Regions from separate parts of the Pseudoalteromonas sp. SCSIO_11900 genome, predicted to be linked through region 2. Evidence: riboswitches for the same ligand, from Rfam matches in the RefSeq annotation. Region 2 holds a riboswitch; the other holds the start of a gene.

Region 1 (3,421 bases), 1.1 Mb from region 2:
GCATTAAAAGTATTGGTATAATCAAGCTGGTGTTGTTTTAATAACCCTAGTAACTCTCCCACCAACTTATTATCTTTATCATCCGCGACTGTTAACCCTAACTTTTGCGTCCACATAGCGCTAAATTGTTGGTTAAATTGCGTTGAAAAGCCCTCAATTAAAGGCGTCATCAATGCCACCGCTTGCTCGTCATCATCACTGATCAGCGCCATTAGACTCTCTGCTAAGCGGGCACAGTTCCAACTTGCCATGTTTGGCTGATTACCAAACGCATAACGCCCTTGTTTATCAATAGAGCTAAACACGGTATCAAAATCAAACTGGTTCATCATGGCACATGGGCCGTAATCTATGGTTTCACCACTAATTAAGGTGTTATCGGTGTTCATAACACCATGAATAAACCCCACCCTCATCCAACTTACGACTAATTTGACTTGGTTGGCGATCACTGCAGCTAAAAAATCTAAATAACGCTGAGCACCAGTGCTGTTAATCTCGGGATAGTGTCTTTGAATGGCTAAGTCGGCTAAGTTTTTTAGGCTAGTAACGTCACCTTGAGTGGCTAAATATTGAAACGAGCCCACCCGTATATGACTGCTGGCGAGTCGGGTTACAATAGCACCTGGTTGAGGTGGGTTGCGATAAACGGTTTCGCCACTGCCAACCACGGCTAAACAACGCGTTGTTGGAATGCCAAGCGCGTGCATAGCTTCGCTCATTACGTACTCACGAATAGCTGGACCTAATGCACAGCGGCCATCGCCTCCGCGCGAAAATGGCGTAGCACCAGCGCCTTTTAATTGCACATCCCAAAGCTGATTTTTATCATCGCTAATCGCACCGAGCAAATGCGCCCTACCATCCCCTAGTCGCGGTGAAAAGTGACCAAACTGATGACCAGAATATCCCAGTGCCACTGCAGAAATCGCTTGGGGTTCATTACCGCTGAATATATTTGCTCGTGAATCGGCACTCACCTGTATATTAAATTGCTTAGCTAGGGGCTCATTCCATAACAATAACTGTGGCGCTGCCACTTTAGCCGGATGATCGCTAATAGCAAAGCCGTCACCAATATTGGTATACCTTGGCACTAATTTCATGATTAATCCTATTGTTGTTGGCTTATTCCTACTCGGTTGTCGCCGACACCATAAGCGACAATTAAGCTTAGCTCTTGCATACTTAAACCGCTTTGCTGCTGCAGTTCATTAAAAAAAGCTTGCGCGGCATTTAATGATTTTTTGGTTTGCAAGCCGCCATCTATAATTTTGTGCGCACGTAAATAGCTCTCTACGTCTCGGGATAATAAAAAGGTGTCTTTCCCTAATGCACGCAAAGCATAAGGACCGGTATTGCCCCCTAAACGCGCACCCTGTTTTTTCAAATATGCCCACAAACCAATAATATCTTCACTTGGCCAATTAGCTATAAACTGACTAAAACTACCATGCTGCTGCGCAACTTCGTGGATCATATATGCATTTTCAGTAATAGTTTTTACTTTTTTATAGTTGCGTACAATCCGCTCATCACTGGCTTTTTGCTCAAGCATATCCGGTGGCATCATCAGTAACTTTTCAACATTAAAATCCCAAAAAACCTCTCTAAATCCTGCCCATTTACTATTGATCACCGACCAATAAAAACCACTTTGAAATACCTTGCGAGTAAATTCTTCTAGCCAATCATCATCACTTAATGTGCTGAGTTGCTTTGTTGATAAAGGTTTTGCGAGTAACAACTTAAGCATTTTTTCAGAGCCCTTTCGCTCCACTGCTCGCTTATAAATATCGCTAAATTTTTCCATCTGCTTAATACCTTACTTCTACTGTGAGGTTAGTGTACGAGAAAAGCAGCCAATACGTAATAACAGTCAATCAGGATGAATCAATCTGAATTTAGTCACTTGACACCTAGACGGCTAAAATGGTTTAATCGCCGCACTTACCCTATTACATTGTATTTGCTAACTGGCTTTTCAAGTAGCGAGTACAAAGGGCTAGAAGAGGTGCGTTATTCAGGTAGCGTATGTTAGGAGCGCAAACTCCAATGAGCATACGTGAGGGGAATTAACGCCGAGAGGTAACACTTTTTTGTGAAAGATTACTTCGGGCGACTAGGTTGAATCCTAGCGACTGTCACCAATAACATATTTGGTGGAGAGCTTCTGGTCTTAGTATAATAAGGCCGTGCGCCCTATTATTTAAGCCCATTCGCTCTTCGAATTATAAACACATTCAAAGAGTCAGGCATCCTAAATACCCGCCAAAAACTCGACGAATGCCCTATAAGTTCGTGAGAGATGATCAACAACTTCAATATTAACAATTTCCATTTATGGACTGCGCTGATCACCCCATTTGATCAAAATGGCCTAGTTGATTACGCAACCTTAAACACCTTAGTGGCCGAACAAGAAGCTGCTAACAATGGCATTTTACTGCTAGGTAGCACCGGCGAAGGGTTAGCCCTGACCCTAAAAGAGCAGCAAGCCATCGTAGAGCATGTCTGCCAATTAAAACCGAGTGTCCCCCTAATGGTCGCAGTCGGTGGTAGTAACTTAAAGCAGCAGCTTGAATGGGTTAACTACTGCAACCAACTGCCTATTCATGGTTTTTTACTTGGCTCGCCTTTGTACGCCAAACCCGGTGCAGTGGGGCAAACGCATTGGTTTGAAAGCCTGCTCAATGCCAGTTCTCATCCGTGTATGCTTTATAACGTACCAGGACGTAGTGCGGTTAGCATTCCCATTGCAACCATTGAAAACCTCAAACAACATAAAAATTTATGGGCACTCAAAGAAGCCAGTGGCTGTATTTCTCAATTTGAAGCCTATCGACAAGCAGCGCCTGAACTAGCCATTTTTAGTGGTGATGATGCCCTCATGCCTTACTTTGCCCAAGCGGGTGCTAAAGGGTTGGTCTCAGTTGCAGCTAATGCATGGCCAGTACAAACCCATGAATTTGTAAAGCGCAGTTTAAGCGGCCAACACCCTAATCTTTTTGTCCAGTGGTCTAGTGCTATCAATAGCTTATTCTCAGTAGCCAACCCTATCCCAGTCAAAGTGTTAATGCATTTACAAGGGCGTATTGGCAGTCCGTATCTACGCCCACCTTTAACACACCTTGAGTTGACACACACCGATGACATTTCATCGGCAAACAACACCATTTTATCTTGGCATTAAATACAGGTTTTTATAATGAACTGGTTAGAACTATTAAATAATTTAGAAACGGGCGCGGTTCGCGCAGCAACACAAGACGAAAACGGCCAATGGCACGCTAACGTAGAAGTAAAGCAAGGCATTTTAGAAGCCTTTAAAAACGGTCAAAACACCGAGTTTGCTGGCGGTTTTGTTGATAAACATAACTTAGCACCGCAAAGCTTTGACGCCACAGCAGGCGTTCGCATG
Region 2 (3,421 bases):
GGAATAATAATTTCTTGATTCAATAACCGGTTGGTTTCTTTATAAATACGCTCATTATTCCACGTGGGTTGCTTTTGCTTAATGGCATTTTGAAGATCTTTAATACTAAAGTCGGCCATTTTAAAGCGCTTAAATAATAGCTCTAATACACCCCAGTGTTCATTTAGGGTATTAAGTAGCTTTTTAGCTGGGATCATAAGGCGTTGCAACTTCCTAGTATTCGTTATTTTATATTTCTCGAACTTATATGGTATTCGTTTTTGCGACGATTTAATAATAGTTTTTACACCCGCTTAGTGATAGTATCCGCGCCGAATATAGGCACATAGAGTTTGTGGGTATATTTTTTACATGGTTTCAATTTTTACTTAACCCCGAAGGTTGTTTAATATCATGGTTTCCTCGATTATCCTGACGCTGATAGCGATTGCATTTTTGCTTATCGTTATTGAGGATGTGATCCACGTAAACAAAGCAAAAACGACATTATTTTTTGGTACACTTTGTTGGATTATATCCTTTATTTTTCCTCTTAATGGGCAAAGCCCCGAAACGATTCAAACCCTCCTAGACCACAATATTTTAGAAATTGCTTCTTTATGGCTGTTTTTAATGGCCGCAATGACCTTTGTTGCCTATTTAAACTCTAAAGGACTTATCGAAAATGTTGTGAACCGGATTATGCCAACCAGCATTAGTGAGCGTAAGCTGATGTTTTTGGTGGGGTGTTTTGCGTTTTTATTTTCATCTATTTCAGACAACGTTACGGCCACGCTAATATCACTGGCAGTGATTATGTCATTAAAACTTGAAGCCAAAAAGTTAGTTAAGTACGCCACGCTTATTGTATTTGCTGTAAACTCCGGTGGTGTATCACTTATCACGGGTGATGTAACCACACTTATGATTTTCCTTGATGGTAAAGTATCAATTAGCAATTTATTACTGTTAATTGTGCCTGCGTTACTAAGTGTATTATTACTCGCTACTTTGTTATCAATTGGCATGAATAAGCAACTCGAGTTTAAAAAAACTAAATTTAAACGTATTGAAAAAACCGACATAACCATTGCGGTTATTTTCTTCACTACGGTTATTGCTACGCTTACATTGAGTGTTTTATACAGTGTACCGCCTCTGCTTACTTTTTTATTGGGTTTATCTATTATGTTTTTAGTCGCGCAATTTTTAATGCGCAAAAAAGACATCAACAAAGATATGATCGATTTTATACGCGACATAGAGTACGACACCTTATTGTTTTTCGTGGGTGTGTTACTGCTTGTTGGTGCGTTAAAAGAAGTTGGGGTACTGAGCCAATTTACTAATTTGTATACGGTAATGGCGCCAGAGTACGCAAACTACTTAATGGGTATTTTATCTGCAGGTGTTGATAACGTGCCACTAACGGCAGCGTTATTAAAAGCCGACATTGTAATGAGTCAACAGCATTGGTTGTCGTTTACGTATGCAACCGGTGTAGGTGGCTCTATGCTAATCATTGGCTCGGCAGCCGGTATTATAGCCATGAGTAAGGTAAAAGAGCTGACGTTTGCAAGTTACCTTCGCTTATCGCTATATTTATTACTGTGTTACACCTTTGGTTATGCGGGCTCTTACTTAATGGGTAGTTTTATTTGATTTTAGTGTAAAACGACTTGACAGCTAGACGTCTAAACGATAACTTTCAAAGCCGCACTCTTAGTGCGGTTTTGTTTTATTAGCCACAGGTTAATAATACATTCAGAAGAGGTGCGATACTTAGGTACTTAATGTGAGGCAACGACAGCCTGCGACCATTAAGGAGGGAAGTACTCGCCGAGGAAAATAATGGGTCGTTACCATTGTTTTTCGGTTTATGGGGCTGAATCCTCAAAACTGTCACCAATTTAGGTGGAGAGCTTCTGGCAGTAGATTTTTCTTATCTTTATTTCCTGCCAAGTTCTTCTTGTTTTATTGCGGTTTGGATGCCGCGAAAGGAGACGAAATGACTACCCAATCAGTGCCACAAAGTTCACAGTGCACAAAATCAGATTACATTGTTGCCAAATTTGGTGGCACCAGCGTTGCTAACTTTGAGGCGATGAGCCGTTGTAGCGAAATTATCGTAAACGATAAAAATGTACGTATTGTTGCAGTAAGCGCCAGTGCCGGAGTGACCAATCATTTAGTGGAGCTTTGCAAAGCGGGTATTGAAGCCGCTAAACGCCAACAGCATATTGATGGTGTACTTGCGATTCAGCAGGCTATTTTAAATGACCTGTCGTTAGATAATGATTTAGCCCTTGGGTTTAATCAAACGCTTGATGCATTTCAAACGTTGGCGGCACAAACACTCAATACTGAGCAGCAGTTCGATGAGCTACTTAGCTTTGGCGAGCGTTTATCGTCGTACTTATTTACCCAAGTACTAAGGTTAAAGGGTTTAAATGCCACTCGTTTTGATGTGCGCCAGGTGCTTAAAACCGATAGCCAATTTGGTAAAGCAACACCAAATGTGGGCGCCACAGCGCAAGCCGCTAAAGCACATTTAATTCCGCTGCTTGATGATAGCGTTATTGTAACCCAAGGGTTCATCGGTAGCGATGCAAACAATTTAACGACCACGCTCGGTCGAGGTGGCTCAGATTATAGTGCTGCACTGCTTGCTGAGGCTATTAACGCTAAAAGTGTGCATATTTGGACTGACGTAGTGGGTATTTTTAGCACCGATCCTCGTTTGTGTGTAAAAGCTACTCCTATTGCGCGTTTAAGTTTTGATGAAGCAGCAGAAATGGCGACCTTTGGCGCTAAAGTGCTGCACCCAGCTACAATTTTACCTGCCAGTCGCAGCCATATTAATGTGTTTGTTGGCTCAAGCACAGAGCCTGAACTTGGCGGTACGTGGATTGAACGTGAAAAATCGCAGCTACCTGGTATACGTGCGGTAACGCAACGTAAAAATCAAATATTATTAACCCTTAAAAGCCCAGAAATGTTATTAGCCAGTGGCTTTTTAGCGCGTATATTTACTATTTTAAGTGAGTGCAATATTTCGGTAGATTTGGTCACCACCTCTGAAATTAGTGTAGCAATTACCCTTGATAATGCGCCTAATGCATCACGTCCAGAGCTTGATCAAGCATGTTTAGATAAGCTTGCTGAATTTTGCCATGTATCGGTTGAAAACAATTTAACGCTGGTAGCGTTAATTGGCTCTGAAATTGTTTTGCGCCAACATGAAATGAATTTAATGAAAGTGTTAAGTGATTTTAATATTCGACTCATTTGCCATGGTGCAAGTAAACATAACTTGTGCTTTTTAGTTGAGCAAAGCGAGTCTGATGCTGTGGTTCAAGCGATTCATAGTCGATTACTAGAAAGTGATTGCGCTGCGTAAATCGTTAATAGTTATTATTGAGCACCGCCAGTCGGTGCTTTT

Evidence for each region. A riboswitch is a leader RNA that binds a small molecule or an ion and turns the genes downstream of it on or off. The one in region 2 is predicted to bind lysine.
Region 1: it holds a riboswitch for lysine, as region 2 does, so the genes downstream of both, dapA (4-hydroxy-tetrahydrodipicolinate synthase) here and lysC (lysine-sensitive aspartokinase 3) in region 2, are expected to answer to the same signal.

What each region holds. Positions count from the first base shown of each region.
Region 1 is NZ_KK070023.1:1,087,875-1,091,295, reverse strand. It holds gene BG00_RS05090 (protein adenylyltransferase SelO) at 1-1,106, opposite strand, end outside; gene BG00_RS05085 (DNA-3-methyladenine glycosylase I) at 1,115-1,813, opposite strand; lysine riboswitch at 2,002-2,181, shown strand; gene dapA (4-hydroxy-tetrahydrodipicolinate synthase) at 2,309-3,193, shown strand; gene BG00_RS05075 (2,3,4,5-tetrahydropyridine-2,6-dicarboxylate N-succinyltransferase) at 3,209-3,421, shown strand, end outside.
Region 2 is NZ_KK070023.1:2,225,761-2,229,181, forward strand. It holds gene BG00_RS10330 (hypothetical protein) at 1-197, opposite strand, end outside; gene nhaD (sodium:proton antiporter NhaD) at 394-1,641, shown strand; lysine riboswitch at 1,740-1,912, shown strand; gene lysC (lysine-sensitive aspartokinase 3) at 1,988-3,379, shown strand; gene BG00_RS10345 (4'-phosphopantetheinyl transferase family protein) at 3,356-3,421, opposite strand, start outside.